DNA from 2 places in the Granulimonas faecalis genome. Region 2 is predicted to be linked to the other one. Evidence: predicted binding sites of a transcription regulator. Region 2 holds the regulator's gene; the other holds the start of a gene.

Region 1 (5,762 bases), 170 kb from region 2:
AGGTTCATCTCCACCATGTCGGCGCCGGCGGCCTCCGCGGTGCGGGCGAGCTCCTCCCACTCGCCCTCGTCCTGGCCCATGAGCGAGGCGATGAGGACGCCGTCGGGTACTCGGCCTTGAGGCACCGTATGGCCGCAAGGTCGCTCTCGAGCGGGTGTTCGGCGATCTGCCCCATGTTCTTGAAGCCCACGAACGGCGTGCACTCCTTGGTGAGCTCGTCGAAGCGTGGGGGCACCTCGTTGACCTTGAAGTCGTCGGTGTGCAGGGTCTTGTAGACCACGCCGCCCCAGCCGGTCTCGTAAGCCTTGGCGCACATCCCGTAGCAGTTGCCGACGGGGGACGAGGAGAGGCAGAACGGGTTCTGGAAGTGGACGCCGAGGAAGTCGACGGAGAGGTCGCGACTCGCCATAGTCACTCGCCCCCTTTCACCGACTCGCCTCCTCCACAGCGGTCGAAGGCGTGTAGGCGCGGCGCCACCCCGTCTCGTAGGGACAGTCCATGGGTCTCCTTCCGCTGGGTCGACGCGGCAATGCGGCCTTACGGCTTTGCAGGTCGATGCCCCGAAAGGCGATAAGACACCGTGCAGCCCCCGTGAGAGGGGCCGCACGGTCGGCAAATGATTTTGAGATGTATCTAAGGGAGTTTCCCGGCCCTAGAGGTGCAGCTCCTGGCAGCCCATGGAGTGCTGGGCGAACACCGGGTCATCCTCCCAGAGCACCGTGCGACCGGCCTCGAGGCTCCGGGACACGTCGATGATGCGCTGGTTCTGCGAGCCGCGGAACCTCAGGGTGATGTCCTTGAGCTCGTGGACGAACGGCCCGTCCACGAGCACGTCCACGGACCGCAGGAGCCGTTCGGTGACCTCGGTGTGGCGGGGCGAGGAGGGGTCGAGGAGCTCGTCGAGGACGTCGCCCGTGTACACCCACACGTCCTTGCCCGGGCACTCGGCGCGGACCCGCTCTAGGAAGGGAGCGAGCGCCCGCTGGTTGGACGGCTCCATGGGCTCGCCCCCGAGCACGGACAGGCCCGCTATATAAGAGGGGGCGAGGGAGTCGAGGACCTCCTGTTGCAGCGCCTCGTCGAAGGCGTCGCCATAGGAGAAGTCCCAGGCCACCTCGTTGAAGCAGCCGGGGCAGCGGTGGGTGCAGCCGGAGACGAACAGGCTCGTCCGCACACCGGTGCCGTTGGCGATGTCGCAGTACTTGACGTTGGCGCAGTTCATGGGACCTCGATGGAAGGGCGGGCCGCCCCGTGGGGCGGCCCGGTCGGCGGTGACGGGTATGGGGCCGGACCTAGAGGTGCAGGACGCGGTCGCGGATCTCCTCGGTGCGGCCCTGGTTCCAGAACTGCGTGCCGATGTAGCCGCAGGTGCGCCGGGCGACGTTGAGGGTGGTCTGGTCGCGGTTGCCGCAATGCGGGCATTCCCACACGAGCTTGCCGTCGTCCTCCACGATCCTGATCTCTCCGTCGAAGCCGCAGGCCTGGCAGTAGTCGCTCTTGGTGTTGAGCTCGGCGTACATGATGTTGTCGTAGATGAAGCGCAGCACGCTCATGACCGCCTCGAGGTTGTCCTGCATGTCGGGGACCTCGACGTAGGAGATGGCGCCGCCCGGGGAGAGGCGCTGGAACTCGCTCTCGAAGCGCAGCTTGGTGAAGGCGTCGATCTGCTCGGCCACGTGCACGTGGTAACTGTTGGTGATGTAGCCGTGGTCGGTGACGCCGGGGACGACGCCGAAGCGGCGCTGGAGGCACTTGGCGAACTTGTAGGTGGTGGACTCCAGGGGCGTGCCGTAGAGGGAGAAGTCGATGTCCGTGGCGGCCTTCCACTCGGCGCACTTGTCGTTCATGTGCTGCATGACGGCCAAGGCGAACGGCGTGGCCTCGGCGTCGGTGTGGCTGTGGCCGGTCATGTAGCGCACGCACTCGTAGAGGCCGGCGTAGCCGAGGCTGATGGTGGAGTAGCCGCCGAAGAGCAGCGGGTCGATGACCTCGCCCTTGGGCAGGCGGGCCAGGGCGCCGTACTGCCAGAGGATAGGCGCGGCGTCCGAGAGCGTGCCCCTGAGGCGGTTGTGACGGCACATGAGGGCGCGGTGGCAGAGCTCCAGGCGCTCGTCGAAGATGCGCCAGAACTCGTCCATGTCGCCGCCGCTGGAGAGGGCGACGTCCGGGAGGTTGATGGTGACCACGCCCTGGTTGAAGCGGCCGTAGTACTTGGGCTTGCCCGGCTCGTAGTCGCCGGCATTGGCCACGTTGCCGTAGCCGTTGCCGGAGCGGTCGGGCGTGAGGAAGGACCGGCAGCCCATGCAGGTGTAGACGTCGCCCTCACCCTCGACCTCACCGGCCGAGAGCTTGAGCTTGCGCATCATCTTCTCGGAGATGTAGTCGGGCACCATGCGCTTGGCGGTGCACTTGGCCGCAAGCTGGGTGAGGTAGTAGTACTTCTGGCCGGGCTCGAGGTTGTCCTCCTCCAGCACGTAGATGAGCTTGGGGAAGGCGGGGGTGACCCAGACGCCGGCCTCGTTCTTGACACCCTCGTAGCGCTGGCGGAGGGTCTCCTCGATGATGAGGGCGAGGTCGTGCTTCTCCTGGGCGTCGCGGGCCTCGTTGAGGTACATGAAGACCGTGACGAAGGGTGCCTGGCCGTTGGTGGTCATGAGGGTGACCACCTGATACTGGATGGTCTGGACACCGCGGCGGATCTCGTCGAGGAGGCGCTCCTCGACGATGCGGCCCACCTGCCCTTCCTCGGGCTCGATGCCGAGCTCCTCGAGCTCGCGCACGAAGTCGCGGCGGATGCGGCGGCGCGAGACGTCCACGAAGGGCGCCAGGTGCGTGAGGGAGATGGACTGGCCGCCGTACTGGCTGGAGGCCACCTGGGCGATGATCTGGGTGGCGATGTTGCAGGCCGTGGAGAAGGAGTGCGGCTTCTCGATGAGGGTGCCGCTGATCACGGTGCCGTTCTGCAGCATGTCCTCGAGGTTGACGAGGTCGCAGTTGTGCATGTGCTGCGCGTAGTAGTCGGCGTCGTGGAAGTGGATGATGCCCTCGTCGTGGGCCTCCACCACCTCGCGCGGCAGCAGAATGCGGTTGGCGAGGTCCTTGGACACCTCGCCGGCCATGTAGTCGCGCTGCACGGAGTTGACCGTGGGGTTCTTGTTGGAGTTCTCCTGCTTGACGTCCTCGTTGTTGCACTCGATGAGCGAGAGGATGCGCTCGTCGGTGGTGTTGGAGGTGCGTTTGAGGCTCTGGACGTAACGGTAGGTGATGTAGTTGCGGGCCACCGAGAAGGCGCCCTTGGCCATGATCTGGTCCTCCACCATGTCCTGGACCTCTTCCACCGTCACGGTGTGGCCGCAGGCCTCGCACTCGGCCTCGACGGCGGTGGCGGCGTCGTCGATCTGCGCCTCGGTGAGCCGCACGGGTTCGGGGACGGTCACGTTGGCCCCCCGGATGGCGTTGACGATCTTTGCGACGTCGAAGGTCGCCTCGGACCCGTTGCGCTTGATGATCTTCATTGGGACTCTCCTTGGGCCGTGCGGTTTGACGGTGAACCACATCATCTTGTGGTTGAAATCGAGGTGTCGCCGCGGCCTGCCGACCGCGGCGACACCTATGATACGGAGGCTCCGTCACGAGGAACAGACTTGACATCGGTCGTGTGTAGTGGTGTGCAAAAGTCCCCTGAACAACAATCCCTAGAAGTAGGACTACCATAAAACACAATATGTGGTGTATGACAACCATGGGACCATTGGAAGGACAATCAGGGGCTTCCTGGGGCACACGTTTGGCCGAGAGCGAAACACCCAGCTCCAGGGCCCTCCCCACGCCCCGCGGGCCAAAGCCGGGAACCCCGGGTAAGACACAAGATGTTGTGTCTCGCGGTGGGCGGCGGTCCCGCCGTGGCCGGACGGGCGCCCCCGCCAGGGCCGGCACCGGGTAGTATAAGGGGGTTGCAGACGCGCCCCGCCACCGGGGCACAACCAAAGGAGGAACCATGGCAAACGAGGAGAGCTTCGCCGAGGCGCAGAGGCGGTCCGACGCCATGTGGAAATCCCTTGGAGAGGACGGTGGCGCCCACACCCTCCTCTCGGGCGACCGCCCCACGGGCCGCCTGCACCTGGGCCACTACTTCGGCACCGTGCGCGAGCGCGTTCGGCTCCAGGAGATGGGCGTCAACACCAACATCCTCATCGCCGACTACCAGGTGATCACGGACCGCGACACCACGGCCCATATCACCGAGTACGCCTACGACATGATCCTCGACTACCTCGCCGTGGGCATCGACCCCGAGCGGGCCACGATCTTCTGCCACTCGGCCGTGCCGGCGCTCAACCAGCTCATGCTGCCGTTCCTCTCCCTCGTGAGCGAGAGCGAGCTCCTGCGCAACCCCACGGTCAAGGCCGAGCAGGAGGCCTCGGGCCACGCCCTCACCGGCCTGCTCCTCACCTACCCCGTGCACCAGGCCTGCGACATCCTGTTCTGCAAGGCCGACTGCGTCCCCGTGGGCAAGGACCAGCTCCCCCACATCGAGCTCACCCGCAACATCGCCCGGCGCTTCAACGAGCGCTACGGCAAGGTGTTCCCCATGCCCGTGGGCCTGCTGTCCGACACCCCGCTCCTCCCGGGCCTCGACGGCCGCAAGATGTCCAAGAGCTACGGCAACTCCATCGCCATCTCCATGACCGCCGAGGAGACCGCCAAGCTCATCCGCAAGTCCAAGACCGACTCGGAGCGCACCATCACCTTCGACCCGGAGAACCGCCCCGGCGTCTCGGCCCTCATCACCACTGCCTCCGTCATGACCGGCCGCGACCCGGAGGAGATCGCCGACTCCATCGGCGACGCCGGCGCCGGCGCCCTCAAGCGCTACGTCACCGAGGTCGTGGACGACTACATGGCCCCCATCCGCGAACGCCGCGCCGCCTTCGCCGCCCAGCCCGCCCTCGTGCGCGAGATCCTCCACGAGGGCAACCGCCGCGCCAACGAGGTCGCCGACGAGACCCTCGCCCAGGTGCGCGAGGCGATGGGCATGGTCTACTAGGGGCACACCCGCCCCCCTGCGCGACCCCGTCGACACCCCGCGCCCCATGGAAAGGGCCCCGCCGCACTTAGTGCGGCGGGGCCCTTCTTTGGACCTTCCGTGGTCGCGAGTTTCAATGGCGCCTTCCGCTAGGCGGGCACCACCATGCAGGCCACCGTCACGATGACGACGAGGACCACGAAGAGGATCGCCAGGAGCTTGGTGGCGAACTTCAGCCAAGTGGAGTACTCCACGCGGGCCAGCGCCAGGCCACCCATGATGGCGCCGCAGGTGGGCGTGAACAGGTTCACGAAGCCGTTGGCGCTGGAGTAGATCTGCACCATGACCTCGGGCGAGAAGCCCAGCTCCACAGCCAGCGGGCCCATGATGGGCATGGACACGGTGGCCATGCCGGAGCTCGACGGGATGAGGAAGGACAGGAGCACGTAGAGGATGAAGGACAGGGGAGCGAAGACGATGGCGCTCATGCCCTTGAGACCGGCGGCGGCAGAGGCCAGAATCCAGTTGGAGAGGCCGGTAACGTCCATGAGGACGGAGACGCCGCGGGCGAGGGCGATGACGAGCACGACGCCCATCATGTCGCCGGCGCCGGCGATGAAGGTGTCCACGAGCTCGCGCTCGGACAGGCCGGCCACGACGCCGATGATGATGGCCATGATGAGGAACCAGGCCGTGGCCTCGGCGAAGTACCACTGGCCGAGCGGGGTGCCGGTGA
Region 2 (5,762 bases):
GCCGAACGTGCCGGCGCCGTGCTCCACGCGCTCGAGCTCCCCGGTCTCGGTGTCGCGCAGGGTGATGGACTCGGGCAGGCCGTCGCCCTCGAGCTTTGCGATGGCGCAGCGGTAGCGGACCTCGACCTTGGGGTTGAGCTCCACCCGCTCGACCAGGGAGGCCTGAGCGCGGAGGTGGTCCTTGCGCACGACCATGACGACCTTGGAGCAGATGCGCGAGAGGAAGTCGGCCTCCTCGCAGGCGGTGTTGCCGCCGCCCACGACGTAGGTGACCTTGTCGCGGTAGAACATGCCGTCGCAGGTGGCGCAGTAGGAGACGCCGCGGCCGCGGAACTCCTCCTCGCCCTCGAAGCCCGCAGGGCGCGGGGTGCCGCCCGTGGCGAGGACCACGGCGCGGGACTGGTAGGTGTCGGACGCGCCCTCGACGAGGAACAGCTGCGTCTCGGGGTCGTAGGCGAGGCCGTGGACGGTGTCCTGGGCGAAGGCGGCGCCCAGGTGCTCGGCGTGGTCGTGCATGCGGATGCCCAGGTCGAAGCCCGAGACGTTCTCGATGCCGGGGTAGTTGTCCACGAGGTCGGACTGCGAGATCTGCCCGCCCCAGCTGCCGGACTCGACGGTCACGGCGTCGACGGCGGCACGGTTGGCGTAGATGGCGGCGGTGAGGCCGGCGGGACCCCCGCCGACCACGGTGAGGTCGTGATAGACCATGGTTCGTCTCCTCCCCTTGGGAAGCGTCGTGTTCTCTGCCGATACCTACCCGGCGGCGCCCGATCCTTTCCCCTCCCGCGCACGGTGTGAACGGCCGGAGGCCCGCCGCCCCCTGACGGGACGACGGGCCTCCGGCACGGGCGGGCGGCGCAGAGCCGCCTAGGTCTCCTCGATGTACTCGGGCTCGGCGCTGTCCTGCGTGGAGACCTTGGGGAGGATGAGGTTCAGCAGGATGCCCACGATGGCGCTGGCGGCCATGCCGGGGATGGTGTAGTCGCCCACGGGGATGGAGTAGCCGCCGCACTCCATGCCCACGCCGAGGACGATGGTGACCGCGGCGATCATGAGGTTGCGGTTCTCGCCGAAGTCGATGTTGTTGGTCACGAGCATGCGCAGGCCGTTGCTGGCGATGAGGCCGAAAAGCAGGAGGCTCACGCCGCCCATGACGGGGGTGGGGATGCTCATGATGAGGGCCTCGAGCTTGGGGCAGAAGCCGCCCACGATGAAGGCGAAGCCGGCCGCGTACCAGAAGATCTGGGTGGCGTAGACGCGGGTCACGCTCATGACGCCGATGTTCTCGGCGTAGGTGGTGGCAGGGGGGCTGCCGATGAGGCCCGCGATGCACGTGGCGATGCCGTCGCCGGCGAGGGAGCGCGGGAGCATGGGGACGAAGTCCTCGCCCACGACCTCGGAGACCACGAGCAGGTGGCCGATGTGCTCGATAACCACCACGAGGGCCACAGGCGCGATGAGGGCGATGGCCACGGGGTCGATCACCGGGTGGTTCTGGAAGCTGGGCAGACCCACCCAGGCCGCGTCCATGACCGGGGCGAAGTCGACGAGGCCGAAGAACGCGGCGACGACGTAGCCCACGACGATGGCCAGGAGCACCGGGATGGTGCCGATGAGGCCCTTCATGGACGAGAAGCCCACGGCGGCGAACAGCGTCACGCCGGCGACGAGGGTGCCGACGGCGTTGAAGCCGTCCCCCGAGGAGTTGAGCGCCATGTTCACGGCCGTGGCCGAGAGGCCGATGCCGATCACGACGATGATGGACGCGATGAGCACCGGCGGGAGGATGCGGTCGATCCACGCGGTGCCGGCGAGCTTGATGATGCCCGCCACGGCCAGGAACACGAGGCCCGCGCAGAAGATGCCCGAGAGCGCCGCGTCGAGGCCCTGGGTGGCCCCCACGGCAACGATGGGGCTGATGAACGCGAACGAGCTGCCCAGGTAGCTGGGGATCTTGTTCTTGGTCATGAGCAGGTAGCACACCGTGCCGATACCGGAGCACATGATGGCCACGCTCGGGTGGAGCCCGGTGAGGATGGGGACCAGCACCGTCGAGCCGAACATCGACATCATGTGCTGGATGCCTAGGGGGATCGCCTGCGCCACGGGCACGTGGTCGGAGACCCCGATCACCTCTCTCTGCCTTGCCATACCTCTCCTTTCGTGAGAAAAGCGGGCCCGGTGTGCTTCCCGGACCCGCTTGAATCCGGACCTGTGCGTTCGGACGGGGCTATGAGATGAGGAACGAGACCAGGAAGGCCGCGGCCGCCACCCACATGAGCGGCTTCACCTTCTTGACGTTGCCGGTGGCGACGGAGACCACCACGTAGGTGATGAAGCCGAGGCCGATGCCGGTGGAGATGGAGTAGGTCAGCGGGATGCCGATGACGGTGACGAACGCGGGCAGGCCGTCGAGCTTGCTGGTCCAGTCGATGAACTGGACCTGGTCCATCATCAGGTAGCCCACGAGAACGAGGGCGCCGGCGGTGGCCGGGGTGCTCACGACGGCGATGAGCGGCGAGAAGAAGGCCGCGACGATGAAGAGCACGCCGGTCGTCACGGAAGTGAGGCCGGTGCGTCCGCCGTCCGCGGCGCCGGAGGCGGACTCCACGAACGTGGTGATGGACGAGGCGCCCATGAGGCCGCCCGCCGCCGCCGCGGCGGAGTCGACCACGAGGATCGGGCGGATGTCCTCCACCCTGCCGTCCTTCGTGAGGAAGTCGCCCTGCTTGGCGACGGCGAAGGCCGTGCCCATGGTGTCGAAGAAGTCGCTCATCATGAGGGAGAACACGAACATGAGGAGCACGGGGCTCATGACCACCTTGGCGATGCCCATGACGCCCTGCTCGTCGACCATGAAGGGCGCGCCGAAGGTGGAGAAGTCCAGGGGCGATACGATGCCCGAGGGCATGGTGGTGACGCCCAGCGGGATGCCCGCGACCACGGCGATGAGGATGCCGATGAGGATCTCGCCCGGCACCTTCAGGCAGTAGAGCACGAAGGTGGAGAAGATGGCGATCATGCCCACGATGTAGGCGGGGTCCGTGACGGCGCCCATGGTGATGAGCGTGGACTCGTCGTTGACGACGATGGCGCCGTTGATGAGGCCGATGAGGGCGATGAAGATGCCCAGGCCGGCGGCGATGGCGTGGCGCAGCGAGGCGGGGATGGCGTCCATGATGGCCTCGCGCAGGCCGCAGAGCACGAGGGCGAGGATGACGATGCCCTCGATGAACACGACGGCCATGGCGGCGTGCCAGTCGCCGTTGCACAGGCCCGTGAGCGTGAACGCGACGACGGCGTTGATGCCCATGCCCGACGCGCAGGCCAGGGGGCGGTTGGCGAAGATGCCCATGAGGATGGTCATGACACCCGCGCCGATGCAGGTGGCCGTGACGCCGGCGCCCATGGGGATGCCGGCGGCCGACAGCAGCGCCGGGTTGACGGCGATGATGTAGGCCATGGCCAGGAAGGTGGTGACGCCTGCCCGAAGCTCGGTGCCCACGGACGAGCCCCTCTCCCCCATGTGGAAGAAAGACTCAAGGGCACCCTGTCCCCCGGTCGTCCCGAAGGATTTTTCCATGCGATTGTCCTCTCGATCTCTCGTCTTCACCGGGCCGCTCCCTCACGGCGCCGGCCTATGTGCCAGGTGCCTAGGAGGCGCCGCTGGAACCGAAGCCGCCCGCCCCGCGGTCCGTCTCGTCGAGCTCCCCCACCTCGACGAGGGACACGGTGGGCACGCGCTGGATGACGAGCTGGGCGATGCGCTCGCCGCGCTCGATGGAGATGGGGGTCTCGGGGTCGAGGTTGACCGTGCAGACCTTGAGCTCCCCGCGGTAGTGGGAGTCGATGAGGCCGGGCGTGTTGGCCATGGAGAGGCCGCGCTTGAGCGCCATACCGCTGCGGGGCTGGACGAAGCCGGCGTAGCCCTCGGGGATGGCCACGGCGAGCCCCGTGCCGACGAGCCTGCGCTCGAGGGGCGCAAGGACGACGTCCTCGTTGGAGCGGAGGTCGAGCCCGGCGTCGCCCTCGTAGGCGTAGGACGGGAGCTCGACCGTGGGGTCGATGCGCTTGATGGGGACGACGACGGGGGTGTCACTCATCGGCGAGCCTCCTAAGCTCCTCGCTGAACTCATCGATGTCCTTGAAGTCGCGGTAGACCGAAGCGAACCGCACGTAGGCGACGCGGTCGATGTCGCGGAGCCTCACGAGCACCATCTCGCCGAGGTCGCCGCTGGCCACCTCGGACACGCCGCGGTCGCGCAGGCCGTTCTCGACGCCGTCGATGAGGGCGTCGAGCTGGGCCACGTCGAGGTCGCGCTTGACGGTGGCGGCCACGAGGCCGCGCATGACCTTCTGACGGTCGAAGGGCTCGCGCCGGCCGTCCCGCTTGACGACCACGAGGGGGAGCTCCTCGCGGCGCTCGTAGGTGGTGAAACGGGTGCCGCACCTCACGCACTCGCGCCGCCTCCTGATGGCCTCGTTGCTCTCCGAGGGCCTGGAGTCTACGACCTTGGACTCGTCGCAGCCGCATGTTGGGCAGTGCATGGCATCCCTTCCTTGCCGCGGGGGCGACCGCATGGCGGTACCCGGCCACCGAAAGATAGCACGCGGGCTCCACGGACACTCCACGGTCTCATCACATGGAGAGGAGCCTGTAACAGTGTGTATGAGGACGGGGACGTTGTAAAGGCGGACCCCGCCGTTCCCCGAACAGATGTTTTTGACCGAACGTCCGTTTGCTATGATGGTGGCCACGACCGTACCGACCGTCGGAGGTCCCATGACCCGTCCCAAGCTCAGCCACCGTGTGCAGATGATCTACGACTACCTCGTGGAGTACTGCCACGACCACGGCTACCCGCCCTCGGTCCGCGAGATCGGCGACGCCGTGGGTCTCAAGTCGCCGAGCACGGTCCACATGCACCTCCAGACGCTCGAGCAGAAGGGCCTCATCCGGAGGACCGCCAACAAGTCGCGCACCATCGAGCTCGTGGACTGCCACGGGCCGTCGCGCCAGGCGGTGGAGGACGGCGGCACCACGCTCGCCCAGGTGGACATCGACATGGACTCCTCCACGCTCCGCCTCCCCCTGGTGGGCCGCGTCGCGGCGGGCGTCCCCATCCTGGCCGAGCAGAACGTCGAGGAGAGCTTCACGCTCCCCACGGGCATCGTGGGCGACAACTGCTCCTTCATGCTCCGCGTCAAGGGAGACTCCATGATCAACGCCGGCATCTTCGACGGCGACTACCTCGTGGTGCGCGAGGCATCGGACGCCGTGAACGGCGAGATCGTCGTGGCCCTCGTGGGCGACGGCGCCACGGTCAAGACGTTCTACCGCGAGAGGGGCCGCTGCAGGCTCCAGCCGGAGAACGACGCCATGGAGCCCATCTATGTGGAGAACCCCCGCATCCTCGGCCGGGTGACCGCGCTTCTGCGCACCATCTCGTGACCGCGCCCTCCCCTGCCGGCCCCTGGGAGCGCCCCGTCGGCCGCGTGCGGCTCTTCGACGCCGTGCGCGGCTTCTCCGTCGTGTCGATGGTGCTCTTCCACCTCTGCTACGACCTCGTCTTCATCGAGGGGGTCGACGTCGCGTGGTTCGCGCCGCCGCTACAGGACGTCTGGCGGGCGTCCATCAGCTGGACGTTCCTCCTCGTGTCGGGGTGGATGTGCAGCTTCTCCCACGACAACCTCACGCGCTCGCTGCGCTACCTCGCCGTGGCGCTCGCCATCTTCGCGGCCACGTCCCTGGCGGCCGTGGA

The links. Region 2 encodes NrdR, which represses ribonucleotide reductase genes. Its sites were predicted from a motif close to AAACACNATATATNGTGTTT; they were not measured.
Region 1: nrdD (anaerobic ribonucleoside-triphosphate reductase) is a predicted target of NrdR. The motif match lies at 3,716-3,735, and genes of this name have one in related genera.

The regions. Positions count from the first base shown of each region.
Region 1 covers NZ_BQKC01000001.1:1,231,936-1,237,697, forward strand. Annotated here, with positions in the region: gene OR600_RS05615 (hypothetical protein) at 1-8, opposite strand, end outside; gene OR600_RS05620 (beta/alpha barrel domain-containing protein) at 5-409, opposite strand; gene nrdG (anaerobic ribonucleoside-triphosphate reductase activating protein) at 653-1,222, opposite strand; gene nrdD (anaerobic ribonucleoside-triphosphate reductase) at 1,293-3,515, opposite strand; gene trpS (tryptophan--tRNA ligase) at 3,998-5,047, shown strand; gene OR600_RS05640 (YfcC family protein) at 5,176-5,762, opposite strand, start outside.
Region 2 covers NZ_BQKC01000001.1:1,058,316-1,064,077, reverse strand. Annotated here, with positions in the region: gene OR600_RS04840 (NAD(P)/FAD-dependent oxidoreductase) at 1-708, opposite strand, end outside; gene OR600_RS04835 (uracil-xanthine permease family protein) at 868-2,151, opposite strand; gene OR600_RS04830 (NCS2 family permease) at 2,231-3,583, opposite strand; gene dut (dUTP diphosphatase) at 3,654-4,103, opposite strand; gene nrdR (transcriptional regulator NrdR) at 4,096-4,548, opposite strand; gene lexA (transcriptional repressor LexA) at 4,784-5,452, shown strand; gene OR600_RS04810 (heparan-alpha-glucosaminide N-acetyltransferase) at 5,449-5,762, shown strand, end outside.